Regions from separate parts of the Streptomyces sp. NBC_01006 genome, predicted to be linked through region 2. Evidence: riboswitches for the same ligand, from Rfam matches in the RefSeq annotation. Region 2 holds a riboswitch; the other holds the start of a gene.
The links. Region 2 has a riboswitch for S-adenosylmethionine ahead of OG509_RS11675 (aminotransferase class V-fold PLP-dependent enzyme). Riboswitches for the same ligand answer to the same signal wherever they lie in the genome.

Region 1 (9,752 bases), 1.2 Mb from region 2:
CCGGCAAGCTCTACACGGCGGAGGAGCTGCTCTCCGTCAGCACCGAGGCCGACTTCCTGGCGCCGCTCGCGGACGCCGGCAAGGTCCGGCGGGTCCAGTACGGGATGCCCTTCGTGGCCAGCACCCGCCTGCTCTTCTACAACGAGAAGCTGCTGACGGACGCCGGAGTCATGCCGAAGGACGCCAAGGGCGGCTGGCAGCCGAAGAGCTGGGCCGACCTGGAGGCCGCCGCGAAGAAGCTCAAGGCCGCGGGCGTGCCGACGCCGCTCGCGCTGCCGCTGGGCCGCGAGGAGGCGCAGGCCGAGACGATGATGTGGATGCTCGCGGGCGGTGGCGGCTACACCGACAACGAAGAGGCCTACTCGATCGACTCCCCGGACAACGTCAAGACGTTCGAGTTCCTGCGCGACAAGATGGTCGGCCAGGGGCTGACCGGACCGCTGGAACCGGCGAAGACCGACCGGCAGGCGGCGTTCGACGCCTTCACGCGGGGCGAGGTCGGCATGCTCAACGGCCATCCCACGCTGCTGAAGCAGGCGGCGGAGAAGGGCGTGAAGTTCGGCATGGTGGCCATGCCGACCGCCGACGGGACCGACCACCCGACGATGGGCGTCGCGGACTGGGTGATGGCCTTCAAGAACGGCCACCGCAAGGAGTCCGGGAAGTTCCTGGACTACCTGTACGAGGCGAAGAACGTGACGGCCTTCACCAACAAGTACGACCTGCTGCCGGTCACGACGACCGGCTACCGGGCGATGGACGCCAGTACGGGCGGCTCGGCCATGCAGCTGAAGACGTTCCTGCAGGCGCTGCCGAACGCGCGGCTCTACCCGGTCGGCAAGAAGTCCTGGGCCGGGGTGAGCGAGGACGTCAAGCAGAACATCGGCAAGAGCGTGCAGCCGGGCGGGCAGCCGGCGAAGGTCCTGGAGGACATCGCGGAGTCGGCGCGCAGGGCGGACGCGCACTGAGAGGCGTCGGCCGAGGGGCATCGGCCGCGGGGCGTCGGCCGCGTGGCCGGCGCCGAGGGGCGTGGGCCGGGTGGGTGTCACAGGGCGGCGTTAATCTGGCGGTATGACGGACGACGTGGGGCTGACGGCCACCGAGGCCGCGGTGCTCGCGTACGAGGGACGCACCTGGCCCGGGCCCGGGGCCAAGGAGCGGGCGATACGGGAAGGGCTGGGGCTGACCCCGGTCCGCTACTACCAGCTGCTCAACGTGCTGATGGACGACCCGCGGGCGCTGGCCCACGCCCCCGGCACCGTCAACCGGCTCCGCCGCATCCGCGAGGCGCAGCGGGCCCGGCGCTGAGGGACGGCGCCGCGGGACGGACACCCCAGGCCTTCGCGAGGCCCTCGCGCGCCGTAGCCGTGGCCCGGCGGGGCCGTTAGGGTCGTCCGTATGGGGAGCCATCCGCACGACTTGCCGATGCCCGTCACCGCTGCCGGACGCGAGGGCCTCGAAGCCCTGCTCCGCGCACCCCGCCGTTCCGTCGTCGCGCTCGACTTCGACGGCACCCTCGCCGACATCGTCCCCGACCCGGACCAGGCCCGGGCCCACCCCGGTGCCGTCCCGGCCCTCTCCGCACTCGCCCCCGAGGTGGACTCGGTGGCCGTGATCACCGGCCGGCCGGCCGGTGTCGCCGTCCGCTACGGAGGCTTCGCCGGTGTCCCCGGGCTGGAGCACCTCGTCGTCCTCGGCCACTACGGCGCCGAGCGGTGGGACGCGGTGACCGGCATCGTCCACGCGCCGGCCGAGCACCCGGGAGTCGCCGCCGTACGGGCCGAGCTGCCCGGGTTCCTGGACTCCATCGGCGCCTGGCGCGGTACCTGGATCGAGGAGAAGGGCCGGGCGCTGGCCGTCCACACCCGGCGCGCGGACGACCCGGCGGCGGCCTTCGCGGCGCTGCGCGAACCCCTGACCGAACTGGCCGCCCGCCACGGGCTCATGGTGGAGCCGGGCCGGGCCGTCCTGGAGCTGCGGCCGCCGGGCATGGACAAGGGCGTCGCCCTGACGGAGTTCCTGGCGGAACGGGACGCGGAGGCGGTCCTCTACGCGGGCGACGACCTCGGCGACCTCGCCGCGTACTCCGCGGTGGAGAAGCGCCGGGCCGACGGTCTGCCGGGGCTGCTGGTGGCCAGTGGTTCGGTGGAGGTCCCCGAGCTCGCCGCCCGGGCCGACCTGGTCCTGAACGGCCCGTCCGAGGTGGTCGGCTTCCTGGCCGCCCTGGCCGAAGCCATCCGCGGCTGACAGGGCCCCGCAGGGCCGGTCCCCTACCCGGGAGGGCCCCGCACAGCGGCTGCCGTTAAGCCTCGCGCAGGGCGGAGAGCTGGGCCGTGAACCAGTCCGTCGGGGGGAGGGCCGTGGCGGCGGCGGCCAGGCGTTTCGTGCGCTCCAGCCGCTCACCCGCCGGCATGGAGAGCGCCGCGTGCAGGGCCTGCGCCGTCGCCGTCACGTCGTACGGGTTCACCGTCAGCGCGTCCTCGCGGAGCTCCCCGTACGCCCCCGCCCCCGTCGACAGCACGAGCGCGCACCCCGCGTCCGACACCACCGGGATCTCCTTCGCCACCAGGTTCATCCCGTCCCGTACCGGGTTGACCAGCGCCACGTCCGCCAGCCGGTACGCCGCCAGGGAGCGGGCGAAGTCGTCCTTCACCGACACCAGCACCGGCTGCCAGTCCGCCGTACCGAACTCCTCGTTGATCCGCTCCGCCAGCTCCCGTACCGCCTCCGTGTAGGACCGGTACACCGCCAGGTCCTGCCGGGACGGGTACGCGGACGCCAGGTGCACCACCCGCCCGCGCCACTCGGGGTGCACCGTCAGCAGCTCCCGGTACGCGAGCAGCCCGCGCACGATGTTCTTCGACAGCTCCGTCCGGTCCACCCGGACGATCGTCCTGCGGTCCCCGACGTCGGTGCGCAGCGCCGCCAGCTTGTCGTTCACCTCCGGCCGGTGCGCCAGCGCCCGCAGCTCGTCCCCGTCCACGCCCAGCGGGTACACGGCCACGTCCGTGTACCGGATGTGCGCGCCCCTCCTCTGGTGCTGCACCCTGCGCCGCGGGTCCCCGATCGGGCGGGCGATGCCGCTCGTGTCGTCGATGTGCGCGCCGGCCAAGAAGCTGTCCGCCCACGCCCAGGTGTGGAAGCCCACGATGTCCGCACCGAGCATGCCCCACACCAGCTGCGAACGGATGTCGTCGGGGAGCATCTCCAGGAACTCCGGCGAGGCCCACGGGGTGTGCGTGAAGTGGCTGATCTTCAGATCGGGCCGCAGTTCGCGCAGCTCACCCGGGACCAGCGCCAGGTGGTAGTCCTGCACGAGCACCGCCGCGCCCTCGCCCGCCTCCTCGGCCAGCGCCAGCGCGAAGGCGTGGTTGTACGCGACGTACGAATCCCACTGACGGCGGAACTCCGCGTCGAAGACCGGCTCGCGGGGGATGTCGTACAGGTGGTGGTGGGTGAACCACAGCACCGAGTTCGCGATGCCGTTGTACGCGTCGTCGTACGTCGTGGGATCGATGTCCAACATCCGGACACCGGGCTCGGAGACGCACCGGCGGACCGCCTCTCGGTCCGCGTCCGACAGCGCCGCGCAGATCCACAGCGCCTCCGGCTGGCGGGCGAGGGCGGCGGAGAGGCCGGAGACGAGTCCGCCCCCGCCGCGCCGGGCCGTGAGGGTGCCGTCGTCGTCGAGTGCGTAGGAGAGCGGGCCGCGGTTCGCTGCAACGAGTACCTGGGAAGCCATGCGGCGAACCTAGCCCGGGGCCCGCCCGCTCAAACGTCAGTTCCCTCACGCCACCCGGCGGCCGGAGTACTCCTTCACCCCGGCCATCGGCGGCCGCTCCTCGGTGTCCACGGCGTACGTGCGCGGCGTGAACCCCTCCGGGCCGCGCTCGAACTGCGTCAGCTCCGGCCGTACGAGATGCCCGCGCGAGAGCCGCAGCTGCGCCGTCCGGTAGATCGCCGCGGCCATGCGGCCCAGCGCCTGGCCGTCCTGATGGCGGTGGAGCCGTACGCCCACGTCCACCTGGGCCAGCGCGTCCAGTCCGACGGTGTGCAGCGCGTCCACCAGCAGGCCGAGCTCTACTCCGTACCCGACGGGGAAGGGCAAACGTTCCAGCAGGGCCCGGCGCACGGCGTACTCGCCGCCCAGCGGCTGGACGAAGCCGGCCAGCTGCGGCCAGTGGAGATTGAGGAGCGGACGGGCGACCAGCTCGGTGACCCGGCCGCCCTGGCCGGGAGCGTCCCCGAGCGGGCGGTCGTACATCGCCTTGACGAACTGCACGTCGGGCTCGGTCAGCAGCGGGCCCACGATCCCGGACACGAAGGCGGAGGAGAAGTCCCGCAGGTCCGCGTCGACGAAGCAGACGACGTCCCCGGTGGTGGCCAGCAGCGAGCGCCACAGCACCTCGCCCTTGCCGTGCACGGCCGGAATCCGCGGCAGGATGTCGTCGCGGTGCACCACCCGGGCGCCGGCCTTGGCGGCCACCTCGGCGGTCCGGTCGGTGGAGCCCGAGTCGATCACGACCAGTTCGTCGACCAGCGGCAGCGGCAGCCCGTCGATCAGATCGCGCCGGATCACCTCGACGATCGCGCCGACCGTCTCCTCCTCGTCGAGCGCGGGCAGGACGACGCTGACCGTGGTGCCCGCCGCCCGCTTGGCGGAAAGCAGCTGGTCGAGCGGTCGGTCGGCCGCGGACCAGGAGCGGTCCGCGAACCAGCGCTCCACCTCTTCCAGCACGTTCAGCACTCCCTGGTCGTCGCTCGCTCCCCGGCGGTTTCGGCCGAAAAGTGATCCATCTCGCGGTTCGGACGGCTGTCTCAACCACCCGGACCTTCAGTTACAGTCTTGAACAACGCGAAGGACCACCGCATGCCGGGGGTCCCCGCGCACAAACGCCCGGACGCGCCGCAGAGCGCGCGGCCCGGTGCCATACCGCTCATCCAGAGGGGCAGAGGGACACGGCCCGTTGAAGCCCCGGCAACCCTCCAGTCGGTTCTCGCGCTTGCTTGCTTGCGGCAGCGAGGTCCCCGGCTAGGGAAGGTGCCAATTCCGTCTCATGGCGAAGTGCGCCATGGGGAAGATGAGGAGAAAGGGCCTCGCCATCATGGCTGCACAGACTGTTGCCACCTCTGTCGATCTCGGACCTGCCACCGGCCTCTCGTGTCGTGAGTGCGGTACCCGTTTCGAACTCGGACCCATCTTCGCCTGCGTCGAGTGCTTCGGTCCGCTGGAAGTCGCCTACGACCTTCCCGCCGGTGACCCCGAGGCCCTGCGCGCCGCGATCGAGGCCGGCCCCAACAACATCTGGCGCTACGCCCCGCTGCTGCCCGTCCCCGCGGACGTGGCCTCCAAGCCCAGCCTGAACCCCGGCTTCACCAAGCTCGTGGACGCGGCCAACCTGGCCAAGGAGCTCGGCGTCACGGGCAAGCTGTACGTCAAGGACGACTCCGGCAACCCGACCCACTCCTTCAAGGACCGCGTTGTGGCCATCGCCGTCGAGGCCGCCCGTGCCTTCGGCTTCACCACCCTGTCCTGCTCCTCCACCGGCAACCTGGCCGGCGCCGTCGGCGCCGCGGCCGCCCGGGCCGGCTTCCGCTCCTGCGTGTTCATCCCGCACGACCTGGAGCAGGGCAAGGTCGTCATGGCCGGTGTGTACGGCGGCGACCTCGTCGGCATCGAGGGCAACTACGACGACGTCAACCGCTTCTGCTCCGAGCTCATCGGCGACCCGCTCGGCGAGGGCTGGGGCTTCGTCAACGTCAACCTCCGTCCGTACTACGGCGAGGGCTCCAAGACCCTCGCGTACGAGATCTGCGAGCAGCTCGGCTGGCAGCTGCCCGACCAGATCGTGATCCCGATCGCGTCCGGCTCGCAGCTGACGAAGATCGACAAGGGTCTGCAGGAGCTGATCAAGCTCGGGCTCGTCGAGGACAAGCCGTACAAGATCTTCGGCGCGCAGGCCGAGGGCTGCTCCCCGGTCTCCACCGCCTTCAAGGCCGGCCACGACGTGGTCCGCCCGCAGAAGCCGAACACCATCGCCAAGTCGCTCGCCATCGGCAACCCGGCCGACGGCCCGTACGTCCTGGACATCGCCCGCCGTACGGGCGGCTACGTCGAGGACGTCACCGACGAGCAGGTCGTCGAGGCCATCAAGATCCTCGCGCAGACCGAGGGCATCTTCGCCGAGACCGCGGGCGGCGTGACCGTCGGCGTGACCAAGAAGCTCATCGAGAACGGGCAGCTCGACCCGGCGCTGACCACGGTGGTCCTCAACACCGGTGACGGCCTCAAGACCCTGGAGGCGGTGGCCGCGGACAGCGGGCAGACCGCCACCATCCGCCCGAGCCTGGACGCGTTCCGCTCCGCCAACCTGGCCTGATCTCCCCCTGACACCCGGAAAGGCAGTAGCGCCATGAGCGTCAACGTCCGCATCCCCACCATCCTGCGCACCTACACCGGCGGCCAGGCCGAGGTCTCCGCCGAGGGCGCGACCCTCTCCGAGGTCATCGCCTCCCTGGAGGCGAGCCACCCGGGCATCGCCGCCCGCGTCCTGGACGACCAGGGCAAGCTGCGCCGCTTCGTGAACGTCTACGTCAACGACGACGACGTGCGCTTCGAGGGCGGTCTGGACGCGGTGACGCCGGACGGCGCGGGCGTCTCGATCATTCCCGCCGTCGCAGGCGGCTGCTGACACGCGAAAGCCCAGAATTACCCCCTCCGGTAAAAGCGGAGGGGGTAATTCTGCTTGGTTGGGCGCGGTAGAGTTGGGGAAGTCCCCTCCGCTGTTCTTGCCCGCCGCATATGAGCGGGTCGCGTGATGGTTGACATTGAGTCAATGTGCAAGTGCGGTATGGGGCTTTGGCGAGATATGCCGGGTCCGAGTTGCCCGGGAATATGCCAACTTTTCACTCTATTTCAATGTATCCCCGTGTCCAGATTTCTCGTCGGATTGACCTGTTGCAGACAGCAGCGGTGCGGATACATTCAGCCCCGGTCGAGGCGTTCCGGCGCAAGTTCTGACCCGGGACCGCGAAGTGCGGTCCTGCGCAAGGGCCAGTAATAGGGGAGTTAGGCATGGCTCAGGGCACCGTCAAGTGGTTCAACGCGGAGAAGGGCTACGGCTTCATCGCGGTCGACGGTGGTGCGGATGTGTTCGTCCACTACAGCGCCATCCAGATGGACGGGTACCGCACCCTTGAAGAGGGTCAGCGGGTCGAGTTCGAGATCTCGCAGGGCCAGAAGGGTCCGCAGGCGGACATGGTCAAGCTCGCCGTCTAGCCCCGGCGCGATCGACCAGCGACGCATTACGTACGAGGGTCCACATCCTGGAGGAGGGATGTGGACCCTCGACGCATGTCCGGCCCCGCCCCCCCCCGGGCCGTGTGCCCGAAGCCGCTTGCGCCCGCCCGTCGCCCGACCGCCACCCCTCAACGAGGCTTCTTCGAAGCCGCTTGCACTCTCGGGGGTCGAGTGCTAATCATTGGCGTTAGCACTCTCCTGGTGAGAGTGCTACTACACAGGACCGGGTCGGTGAGGCCCGCAGGGTCCGGCGGGAAGGAACCGCCGGGCACGCAGGCCGTCCGTCGCGGGCGCGGGCGCGGTCCGGAGCAATCCAACCCTCCCCTCGTACCGACGGTGCAGGGGGAACCCCAGTCCTGGAGGACCACTTCAGATGGCCAAGATCATTGCGTTCGACGAGGAGGCCCGGCGCGGTCTCGAGCGCGGGATGAACCAGCTCGCCGACGCCGTCAAGGTCACCCTTGGCCCCAAGGGTCGCAACGTCGTCCTTGAGAAGAAGTGGGGCGCCCCCACGATCACCAACGATGGTGTCTCCATCGCCAAGGAGATCGAGCTCGAGGACCCGTACGAGAAGATCGGCGCCGAGCTGGTCAAGGAAGTCGCCAAGAAGACGGACGACGTCGCGGGCGACGGTACGACCACCGCCACCGTGCTCGCCCAGGCGCTCGTCCGCGAGGGCCTGCGCAACGTGGCCGCCGGCGCCAACCCGATGGCCCTCAAGCGCGGCATCGAGAAGGCCGTCGAGGCCGTCTCCGCCGCCCTGCTGGCGCAGGCCAAGGATGTCGAGACCAAGGAGCAGATCGCTTCCACGGCCTCCATCTCCGCCGCCGACACCCAGATCGGCGAGCTCATCGCCGAGGCCATGGACAAGGTCGGCAAGGAAGGCGTCATCACCGTCGAGGAGTCCCAGACCTTCGGTCTGGAGCTTGAGCTCACCGAGGGCATGCGCTTCGACAAGGGCTACATCTCGGCGTACTTCGCCACCGACATGGAGCGTATGGAGGCGTCGCTCGACGACCCGTACATCCTGATCGTCAACTCGAAGATCGGCTCGGTCAAGGACCTGCTGCCGCTCCTTGAGAAGGTCATGCAGTCCGGCAAGCCGCTGCTGATCATCGCCGAGGACGTCGAGGGCGAGGCCCTGTCGACCCTGGTCGTCAACAAGATCCGCGGCACCTTCCGCTCCGTGGCCGTCAAGGCCCCGGGCTTCGGTGACCGCCGCAAGGCCATGCTCGGTGACATCGCCATCCTCACGGGCGGCACGGTCATCTCCGAGGAGGTCGGCCTCAAGCTCGAGAACGCGGGCCTGGACCTGCTGGGCCGCGCCCGCAAGGTCGTCATCACCAAGGACGAGACCACGATCGTCGACGGTTCGGGCGACAGCGACCAGGTTCAGGGTCGCGTCAACCAGATCCGCGCCGAGATCGAGAACTCCGACTCGGACTACGACCGCGAGAAGCTCCAGGAGCGCCTCGCGAAGCTGGCCGGCGGCGTGGCCGTCATCAAGGCCGGCGCCGCGACCGAGGTGGAGCTCAAGGAGCGCAAGCACCGCATCGAGGACGCCGTTCGCAACGCGAAGGCGGCCGTCGAGGAGGGCATCGTCGCCGGTGGTGGCGTGGCCCTGCTCCAGGCTTCCTCGGTCTTCGAGAAGCTCGACCTGTCGGGTGACGAGGCGACCGGCGCCAACGCCGTGAAGCTCGCCCTGGAGGCCCCGCTCAAGCAGATCGCCGTCAACGGTGGTCTTGAGGGTGGCGTCGTCGTGGAGAAGGTCCGCAACCTGACCGTCGGCTGGGGCCTGAACGCCGCGACCGGCGAGTACGTGGACATGATCGCCGAGGGCATCATCGACCCGGCGAAGGTCACCCGCTCCGCGCTGCAGAACGCGGCGTCGATCGCGGCCCTCTTCCTCACCACCGAGGCCGTCATCGCCGACAAGCCCGAGAAGGCCGGTGCCCCCGCGGGCGGCGGCATGCCGGGCGGTGACATGGACTTCTGATCGGCCCCTGGCTGATCGGCTGTTCTTCGACCGAGGGCGGCACTCCCCGTACGGGGGGTGCCGCCCTCGGTCGCTTCCGGAGCGCTAGAAGCCGGTGGTGTCGAGCGCGAACCCGAACGGCTCGGGGATCTGCAAGGGCTCCCCGAAGGACACCGTCGTACGGGAGCGGTATCCGTGCGCGGAGGGGTCCCAGAAGCAGGTGATCTCCGAGTCCTGCATGTCGACGACCAGGTAGACGGGCACGAGCCGGCCGTACACGTCGAGCTTCTCGTTCCAGTCCGCGTCCCTGGTGGAGACGGACGTGAACTCCCCGACCAGCGACAGCGCCGCTCCGTCCGCGTGCAGCCCCTCCTCTTCGAAGGCCGCCTCGTCCGCGACGTACAGGTCTGGTCCGTAGCCGCGCTGCGCTGCCGGGAACCGGAAGAGGAAGGGCGAGGTGTCCGCGAACTGTCCCTC
Region 2 (9,752 bases):
TGAGAACCAGAACCAGTAGGACCGCAGCACCGAGACAAGGCCTGGGGCCCGGACACCTCCAATGGAGGAGTTCGGGCCCCTCGTTTGCAGTCACCCCGCGCGCAGCAATGGTCATACCTTCATAGCGTGGGCTCCATGAAGCACTCACCGCGTCTTTGGACGGTACTCAGCTGCTCCGTGCTGGTGGCGTCCCTCGGGGCCGGCGCCACCGCTTGCGGGCCCGGAGACAACCCGCTGTCAGCCCGCCCGTACGACGCGGGCGACCAGGTCGTCTTCAACCAGCCGCCGGGCGGCCGGCCCGTCGACCCCGAGAAGCCCTTGGAGATCACCGCCAAGGGCACCGGCGGCAGCCGGATCACCGACGTGTCCGCCGTGGACTCCCAGGGACGCCGTCTCGCGGGCGAGCTGAGCGCCAAGGGCGACCGCTGGCACAGCACCGCCCCGATGGCCGCCGGTGCCCACTACACGGTCCTGGTGAACACCGAGGACGAGCGCGGCGCTCCGGGGCAGCGCAGGCTGACGTTCGAGACCACTCCGGCCAAGCAGGTCCTCAAGGTCGAATTCGGGCCGGACGAGGGCAAGTACGGCGTCGGACAGCCCCTCACGGCCGAACTCAACGAGCCCATCTCGGACAAGGCCGCCCGGGCGATCGTGGAGCGCGGCCTGGTCGTCTCCACGCCGGCGGGCGTCGAGGGCGCCTGGCACTGGGTGGACGACAAGCACCTGCACTTCCGCCCCAAGGACTACTGGCCCGCCCACTCCACCGTCTCCGTACGGAGCAATCTGGAGGGCATCAAGATCTCCGACGAGTTCCACGGGGCCGCGGCCAAGCCGCTGACGCTGGAGATCGGGGACCGCGTCGAGGTCACCACGGACGCGTCCGCGCACTACCTCACGTTCGAGCGCAACGGAGAAGTGATCAACACCATTCCGGTGACCACCGGAAAGCCCGGATTCTCCACCCGCAACGGGGTCAAGGTGGTGCTCGGCAAGCAGTACTTCGTCCAGATGCGCGGCGACACCGTCGGCATCGGCGGCAGCGAGTACTACAACCTGCCCGTCTACTACGCGACCCGCGTCACCTGGAGCGGTGAATACGTGCACGCCGCGCCGTGGTCCGTTGACTCGCAGGGCTCCGAGAACGTCAGCCACGGCTGCACCGGCATGAGCACGGGCAACGCCGCCTGGTTCTACGAGAACATCACCGAGGGCGACATCATCCGGGTGATCAACAGTATCGGCGACGACATGGAGCCCTTCGGCAACGGCTTCGGCGACTGGAACCTGGACTGGAAGGAGTGGCGCGACGGCAGCGCCCTCCTCAAGGGCACCCAGGAAGGCCGCAGTCCGATCGACCAGGCCCGGCTGCGCCCGCAGGTCTGAGCCCGGCCGGTCCGGCCGCGCGTCAGGCGGCCGACGACAGCCGGGAACGCACCAGGCCCGCCAGGGCGTCCGCGAACTCCACCGGGTCGACCGGAAGGGTCACCGCCGCGTCCGCACGGCTCCAGGTGGCCAGCCAGGCGTCCTGCGGACGCCCCATCAGCAGCAGCACCGGCGGGCATTGGAAGATCTCGTCCTTGATCTGCCGGCACACGCCCATGCCGCCGGCCGGAACCGCCTCGCCGTCCAGCACGCACACGTCGATCCCGCCCGCGTCCAGCTCGCTCAGGACGGCCGGGAGCGTGGCGCATTCCACGAACTCGACCGGCGGCAGGTCCGCGGCCGGCCTGCGCCCGGCCGCCAGCCGCACCTGCTCGCGGGTGCTCGCGTCGTCGCTGTAGACCAGAACCCGTGCAGTCGACCGCATTTCGTTCCTCCACGGTGCCGTGAATCACGTTGATGTTGCGCGGGATGCTACTCCGTCCGACCCGCTGTCAACATCGGTTCGGACAGCCTCGCCGATGAAGGTTCCGGGGCCGATCTGATGGGCCGTTCGGGCCTTGCACACGCCCCTGACACTCCGAACGGCACCCCCCGGGGTGAGGGCGGGATAAGCGACCGACATAATGTCGGTCGTGGCGACAGCAACGACAGTAGATACCGGGCACGCGCACCCGACGGTCAACCGGCCGAACCTCGTCAGCGTCGGAACCATCATCTGGTTGAGTTCCGAGCTGATGTTCTTCGCGGCCCTCTTCGCGATGTACTTCACCCTGCGATCCGTGACAGGTGCCGAGTACTGGTCAGAGCAGGCTTCGGCCTTGAATCTGCCCTTCTCGGCGACGAACACGACGATCCTGGTGCTTTCCTCCCTCACCTGCCAGCTCGGCGTATTCGCAGCCGAGCGCGGTGACGTGAAGAAGCTCCGGTCGTGGTTCATGATCACATTCGTCATGGGTGCGATCTTCATTGGCGGCCAGGTGTTCGAGTACACCGAGCTGGTCAAGCACGAGGGCATGAGCCTCTCGTCCGGTCCGTACGGCTCCGTGTTCTACCTGACCACCGGGTTCCACGGTCTGCACGTGACGGGCGGTCTCATCGCCTTCCTGCTGGTCCTCGGCCGGACGTACGCGGCCAAGAGGTTCACCCACGAACAGGCCACGTCGGCCATCGTCGTGTCCTACTACTGGCACTTCGTCGATGTCGTCTGGATCGGCCTCTTCGCGACGATCTACCTGATCAAGTAGCGAACACGTCACCGGGCCAGACCCGGCACTCCATCCAGAAACACCGACGCAGAAGATCCTGACACCGGGGTAATCCGTGAAAAAGCTCTCCGCACGACGACGCCATCCGCTGGCGGCGGTCGTCGTTCTACTCCTCGCGCTGGCGGCCACTGGGGGGCTGTACGCCGCCTTCGCCCCCGCGGGCAAGGCGCAGGCCGATGAAACCGCCCAGTCCCTCGCCATCGAGGAGGGCAAGAAGCTCTACGCCGTGGGCTGCGCAAGCTGCCACGGAACCGGCGGTCAGGGTTCCACTGACGGCCCCAGCCTGGTCGGCGTCGGCTCTGCGGCCGTCGACTTCCAGGTGAGCACGGGCCGCATGCCCGCCCAGCAGCCCGGCGTGCAGGTGCCGAAGAAGCCGGTCATCTACGACCAGGCGCAGATCGACCAGCTCGCCGCCTACATCGGCTCCCTCGGCGCCGGCCCGATGGTGCCGACCGCCAAGCAGTACGACCCGGCGGGCGCCGACATCGCCAGGGGTGGTGAGCTCTTCCGCAACAACTGCGCGCAGTGCCACAACTTCACCGGCGAAGGCGGCGCTCTGACGAACGGCAAGTACGCCCCCAACCTCGAGGGCGTCGAGCCGAAGCACATCTACGAGGCCATGCTCACCGGCCCGCAGAACATGCCCTCCTTCCCGGACAGCACCATGCCGACGAAGGAGAAGAAGGACATCATCGCGTACCTCCAGCACGTGAACGGCGAGCAGTCGGTCAGCCCTGGCGGCCTGAAGCTCGGTGGCCTCGGCCCCGTTTCCGAGGGTCTGTTCGGCTGGATCTTCGGCCTGGGTGCGCTGATCGCTGTCGCCGTCTGGGTCGCGGCCCACACCGCTAAGGCCAAGAAGTCATGAGTAGCCAAGACATTCCCGAAGAGAAGCACCTGCCGAGCGAGCAGGGCGACGCGCACCACGGTGGCGTAGCAGTCGCGGACGACCCGTTCGCCGACCCGGGCCTGCCGGTCCACAAGCCCCGTATCCAGGACATCGACGAGCAGGCCGCGAGGCGCTCCGAGCGCACCGTGGCGATGCTGTTCACGCTGTCGATGCTGGCCACGATCGGCTTCATCGCCTCGTACGTGACCATCCCGGTCGACAAGATCGTCTACATCTTCCCGATCGGGAAGGTGAGCGGGCTCAACTTCGCCCTCGGTCTGACCCTGGGCACGGCCCTCTTCTGCATCGGCGCGGGCGCGGTCCACTGGGCCCGCACCCTGATGTCCGACGTCGAGGTCGCCGACGAGCGCCACGAGATCGCGGCGCCGCCGGAGCTCAAGGCGAAGGTCATGCAGGACTTCGCCGACGGCGCGAACGAGTCGGGCATCGCCCGCCGCCCGCTGATCCGCAACACCATGCTCGGCGCGCTGTCGATGCTGCCGCTGTCCGCTCTCATGATCATGCGCGACCTGGGCCCGCTGCCCGAGGAGAAGCTGCGCAAGACCGTGTGGGCCCGGGGCAAGCTGCTCATCAACGACAACACGAACGAGCCGCTGCGTCCCGAGGACGTGCTGGTCGGTTCGCTGACCTTCGCCAGGCCCGAGGGCCTGGAGGAGGCGCAGCACGACTTCCAGACGCAGATCGCCAAGGCCGCCCTGATGATCGTCCGCATCAAGCCGGAGGACATCAAGGACAAGCAGGAACTTGAGTGGTCCCACGAGGGCATCGTGGCCTACTCGAAGATCTGCACCCACGTCGGCTGCCCGATCAGCCTGTACGAGCAGCAGACCCACCACGTGCTCTGCCCGTGCCACCAGTCCACCTTCGACCTCTCCGACGGCGCCCGAGTCATCTTCGGTCCGGCCGGCCACGCGCTTCCGCAGCTGCGGATCGGCGTGAACGGTGAAGGCTTCCTCGAAGCGCTCGGCGACTTCGAAGAGCCCGTCGGTCCTGCATTCTGGGAGCGCGGATGAGCACTGCCACTGATACCAAGCGCTCCGCGCCCTCCAAGGGCGAGCGGGTAGCGGACTGGGCCGACGGACGCCTGGGCATCTACAGCCTGGCCAAGTCCAACATGCGCAAGATCTTCCCGGACCACTGGTCCTTCATGCTGGGTGAGATCTGCCTCTACAGCTTCATCATCATCATCCTCACGGGTGTGTACCTGACGCTGTTCTTCCACCCGAGCATGAACGAGGTCGTGTACCACGGCTCGTACGTGCCGATGCAGGGCGTCCAGATGTCCGAGGCCTTCGCCTCGACGCTGGACATCAGCTTCGACGTCCGCGGTGGTCTGCTCATCCGGCAGATCCACCACTGGGCGGCGCTGATCTTCGTCGCCGGCATGGTCGTGCACATGATGCGCGTCTTCTTCACCGGCGCGTTCCGCAAGCCGCGCGAGGTCAACTGGATCTTCGGCTTCCTGCTGCTGGTCCTCGGCATGTTCACCGGCTTCACCGGTTACTCCCTGCCGGACGACCTGCTCTCGGGCACCGGTGTCCGCTTCATGGAGGGCGCGATCCTGTCCGTGCCGATCGTCGGCACGTACATCTCGTTCTTCCTCTTCGGCGGCGAGTTCCCCGGCGGCGACTTCGTCGCGCGGTTCTACTCGATCCACATCCTGCTGCTGCCCGGCATCATGATGGGCCTGCTGGTGGCCCACCTGATCCTGGTCTTCTACCACAAGCACACCCAGTTCGCGGGTCCCGGCAAGACGAACAACAACGTCGTCGGCATGCCGCTGCTGCCGGTCTACATGGCCAAGGCCGGAGGCTTCTTCTTCCTGGTCTTCGGTGTCATCGCGGCCATCGCGGCGATCGCCTCGATCAACCCGATCTGGGCGCTCGGCCCGTACCGCCCGGACCACGTGTCCACCGGTGCGCAGCCCGACTGGTACATGGGTATGCCGGAAGGCCTGATCCGTGCCATGCCGGGCTGGGAGATCAACCTGTGGGGCCACACGCTCGTCCTGGGCGTGTTCATCCCGCTGGTCATCTTCCCGGTGGTGCTGGGCTCGATCGCCGCCTGGCCGTTCATCGAGTCCTGGGTCACCGGGGACAAGCGCGAGCACCACATCCTGGACCGCCCGCGCAACGTCCCGACCCGTACGGCCTTCGGTGTCGCCTGGATCGCGGAGTACATCGTGCTGCTGATCGGCGGTGGAAACGACATGTTCGCGCAGTACTTCCACCTCTCGATCAACAACATCACGTGGTTCGTCCGGATCGGCTTCTTCGTCGTCCCGGTCCTCGCGTTCATCGTCACCAAGCGCATCTGCCTCGGTCTCCAGCGCCGGGACCACGACAAGGTGCTGCACGGTCGCGAGACCGGCATCATCAAGCGCCTGCCGCACGGTGAGTTCGTCGAGATCCACGAGCCGCTCTCGCAGGCCAAGCTGCACACGCTGACCGCGCACGAGCAGTACAAGCCGGTCGAGATCGGCCCGACGGTCGACGAGAACGGCGTCGAGCGCAAGGTCGGCCGCAAGGAGAAGCTCCGCGCGAAGCTCAGCAAGGGCTTCTACGCCGAGAACAACCAGATTCCGAAGCCCACGGTGGAGGAGTACAAGGAGATCCAGAGCGGCCACGGCCACCACTGATCCCGCTTGAGGGACTGATTCAGGTCAGTCCTGGTGTCGCCACGGCAAGAGCCCCGTCCAGTGTCCGGACGGGGCTCTTTGCCGTCCCCTGGGCTGGATAGGCTGAAGCCCTTCCCAATCGAGTGGGCCCCGACACCGGGTGGCCGATCAACAGCAGGAGCGGACCATGAACGTTGCGACCCCGGCAGGCGGCGACAGCGTGGCGGCCCGCGGCTGGCCGGGCCTCCTCGACGCCCTGCTGACCGGCCAGGACCTGCGCGCGGACGAGACCGCGTGGGCCATGGACAGGATCATGCGGGGGGAGGCCACGGACGCCCAGATCGCCGGCTTCGTGGTGGCGCTGCGGGCCAAGGGGGAGACGGTCGCGGAGATCAACGGCCTCGTACGGTCCATGTACGGGCACGCCAACCTGATCGAGGTGCCGGGCCGGACGGTGGACATCGTCGGCACGGGCGGCGACGGGGCCAAAACGGTGAACATCTCCACGATGTCCTCGATCGTGGTGGCCGGTACGGGCGCGAAGGTGGTCAAGCACGGCAACCGGGCCGCGTCCTCGGCGAGCGGTTCCTCGGACGTTCTGGAGAAGCTCGGGGTCAATCTGGACCTCACCCCGGCGCGGGTGGTCGAGGTCGCGGAGGAGGCCGGCATCACCTTCTGCTTCGCGGTGAAGTTCCACCCGGCGCTGCGGCACGTGGCGGCGGCCCGCAAGGAGCTGGGCATCCGGACCACGTTCAACTTCCTCGGCCCGCTGACCAACCCGGCGCGGGTACGGGCGCAGGCCACGGGCGTGGCGGACGCGCGGGTGGCGCCCATCGTGGCGGGCGTACTGGCGGAGCGGGGCTCCTCGGCGCTGGTGTTCCGCGGGGACGACGGTCTGGACGAGCTGACGACGACCGCGACCTCGCGGGTGTGGTGGGTCCGCGACGGCCGGGTGGACGAGCAGTCGTTCGACCCGCGCGACGTCGGCATCCCGCTGGTCGACGTCTCGGCGCTGCGGGGCGCGGACGCCTCGTACAACGCGGACGTGGCCCGCCGGCTGCTGGCCGGCGAGACGGGCCCGGTGCGCGACGCGGTCCTGCTGAACTCGGCGGCGGCCCTGGTGGCCCTGGACCCGGGCACGGGCCCCCTGGAGGACCAGATCCGCACCGCGATCGCCCGCGCGGCCGAGTCCATCGACTCGGGCGCGGCCCGCGCGGCCCTGGACCGCTGGGTGGCGGCGAGCAACGCGTAGCGACCCGGCGCGAGGCCCCGGTGCCGTGTCGGCCGGAGCCACCGGCCGCGCCCCGACGGCCGGAGGCCGGCGCAGCCGGGCGAAGCCCGTGAGGCCGCCCGCGGCCGAGCGGTGCGAGAACGGCGTCGAGGAGGAGACCCCGGTCCAGCATGCGGACCGGGGTCTTGTGCGTGGGGGATCTTGTGGCAGGATGCTGACCAGGTCACGAGTGACAGCGTTTTGGCCCCGGCTCGCTGTCCGGCAACCCTCCTTCCGTGGCGGGGTGCCCCGGGTGATGACCAGGTCGTAGGCAGAAAGGCCTGCGGCAAGCGCGGATCCCTCGGCACCAGGGGTCCTGGTCCCTCGAGGAGCTTTTCCGTGAGCAAGCGAATGCGATAGGGCGACTCCGCCCCTTCTTCACCCTCCGTGCGGTCCTGAGTCGTCCGTGCGTCGAGGCAACTCCCGTACCACTGGCACATGTGCATCCGCACATCCGCTGCATCCGCATACCCGTTTCCGCGGACGCGTGCAGCGTGCACCCACGTACGGGCCGTCCGAAGCCATTCAGCCTGTCCTGCCGGGAGACACCGCCATGTCCACGTACCCGAACGCCGCCACCACCGCCACCGACGCCGTCGACCCCGCCTGTGCCCAGCCCCTTCCGGTCCTCGGCCGGGACGTCACCGTCCCGCTCGTCACCGGCGGCGAGGTCACGTACGCGGCCCTCGACTACGCGGCCAGCGCCCCCGCGCTGCAGCGGGTCTGGGACGACGTCGCCGCCTACGCCCCGTACTACGGCAGCGTCCACCGCGGCGCGGGCTACCTCTCCCAGCTGTCCACGGACCTCTTCGAGCAGAGCCGGGCGACGGTCGCCGAGTTCCTCGACTGCCGTCCGTCCGATCAGGTGATCTTCACCCGGTCCACCACCGACTCGCTGAACCTGCTCGCCGCCGTACTGCCGGCCGACTGCCAGGTGTTCGTCTTCGAGACCGAGCACCACGCCTCGCTGCTGCCGTGGGGGGACGCGCAGGTCACGTACCTCAACGCGCCGCGGACCCCGGCCCAGGCCGTGGCGACCCTGGAGCGGGCGCTGGCCGGGCGCGAGCCCTACGGCCCGGCGCTGGTCTGCGTCACCGGCGCGTCCAACGTCACCGGTGAGCTGTGGCCGGTGAAGGAGCTCGCCGCCGCGGCGCACGCCCACGGCGCGCGGATCGTCCTGGACGCCGCCCAGCTGGCCCCGCACCACCCCGTCTCCGTGCAGGAGCTGGACGTGGACTGGGTGGCCTTCTCCGGGCACAAGCTGTACGCGCCGTTCGGCTCGGGCGTGCTGGCCGGCCGCGCGGACTGGCTGCAGCAGGCGGAGCCGTACCTGGCCGGCGGCGGCGCCTCCCGCAAGGTCGCCCGCCGCGCGGACGGGGGCGTCGACGTCGAGTGGCACACGACGGCGGCCCGCCACGAGGCCGGCTCCCCGAACGTGATCGGCGTGTACTCGATCGCCTCGGCCTGCAAGGCCCTGACCGAGGCGGGCTTCGAAGGCCTCGTCGCCCGCGAGCGGCATCTGATCGCCAAGGTCCGGGGCGGCCTGGCGCAGGTCCCGGCCGTCCGCATCCTGTCCCTCTTCGGCGACGACGCCCCGCGGGTCGGCGTCATCTCCTTCGTGGTGGACGGCTGGAACAGCTCGCACTTCGCGGCGGCGCTGTCGGCGGAGTACGGGATCGGCGTCCGCGACGGCCTGTTCTGCGCCCACCCGCTGGTCCGCACCCTGCTGGGCAGCGAGCCGCAGGCCCAGGGCGAATGCGGAGCCCCCGAGGCGGCCCCGGGCGAGCGCTCCCTGAACGCGATCCGCGTCAGCTTCGGCGCCGGCACCCCGGACGAGCACGTCGACCGCTTCGTGGGCGCCGTGAAGGAACTGGTCACCTCCGGAGCCAAGTGGCAGTACCGCACCGAGGAAGGCCGCTGCGTGCCGGCCGTCTGACAGGCCGCGGTCCATGACGTACCGGGATCCGACCCGGTACGTGAGGGCTCGTTACGCGTCGAGGCCGATGGCGAAGGCCGCTTCCAGGTCGTGCTGGGAGTACGTGCGGAAGGCCACGTGCGTGTCCGTCGCCTCGACGCCCGGGATCTTGCTGATGCGGCCCGGGATGATGTCCGCCAGGTTCTCGTGGCGGGCCACGCGGACCAGGGCGATCAGGTCGTACGTCCCCGTGACGGAGTAGACCTCGCTGACGTTGTCCAGCGCGGCGATCGACTCGGCGATCTCGGGGATCCGGTCCACGCTGGTCTTGATGAGCACGATCGCGGTGATCACGGCTGGCTGTCTCCCTCGGTGGCCGTCGCTGGTCGCCTCAC

Region 1: another riboswitch for S-adenosylmethionine. It lies ahead of thrC (threonine synthase); the one in region 2 lies ahead of OG509_RS11675 (aminotransferase class V-fold PLP-dependent enzyme).

Annotation. Positions count from the first base shown of each region.
Region 1 covers NZ_CP108700.1:3,817,530-3,827,281, reverse strand. Annotated here, with positions in the region: gene OG509_RS17345 (extracellular solute-binding protein) at 1-968, shown strand, start outside; gene OG509_RS17340 (DUF3263 domain-containing protein) at 1,072-1,308, shown strand; gene otsB (trehalose-phosphatase) at 1,399-2,247, shown strand; gene OG509_RS17330 (trehalose-6-phosphate synthase) at 2,303-3,742, opposite strand; gene OG509_RS17325 (glucosyl-3-phosphoglycerate synthase) at 3,788-4,738, opposite strand; SAM riboswitch class I at 4,935-5,088, shown strand; gene thrC (threonine synthase) at 5,106-6,380, shown strand; gene OG509_RS17315 (MoaD/ThiS family protein) at 6,414-6,692, shown strand; gene OG509_RS17310 (cold-shock protein) at 7,076-7,279, shown strand; gene groL (chaperonin GroEL) at 7,674-9,296, shown strand; gene OG509_RS17300 (Uma2 family endonuclease) at 9,381-9,752, opposite strand, start outside.
Region 2 covers NZ_CP108700.1:2,574,517-2,584,268, reverse strand. Annotated here, with positions in the region: gene OG509_RS11715 (cytochrome c oxidase subunit 4) at 1-19, shown strand, start outside; gene OG509_RS11710 (Ig-like domain-containing protein) at 136-1,383, shown strand; gene OG509_RS11705 (hypothetical protein) at 1,406-1,807, opposite strand; gene OG509_RS11700 (heme-copper oxidase subunit III) at 2,007-2,627, shown strand; gene OG509_RS11695 (c-type cytochrome) at 2,704-3,513, shown strand; gene OG509_RS11690 (Rieske 2Fe-2S domain-containing protein) at 3,510-4,568, shown strand; gene OG509_RS11685 (cytochrome bc complex cytochrome b subunit) at 4,565-6,193, shown strand; gene trpD (anthranilate phosphoribosyltransferase) at 6,360-7,424, shown strand; SAM riboswitch class IV at 7,625-7,741, shown strand; gene OG509_RS11675 (aminotransferase class V-fold PLP-dependent enzyme) at 7,996-9,378, shown strand; gene OG509_RS11670 (Lrp/AsnC ligand binding domain-containing protein) at 9,430-9,711, opposite strand; gene OG509_RS11665 (rhomboid family intramembrane serine protease) at 9,708-9,752, opposite strand, start outside.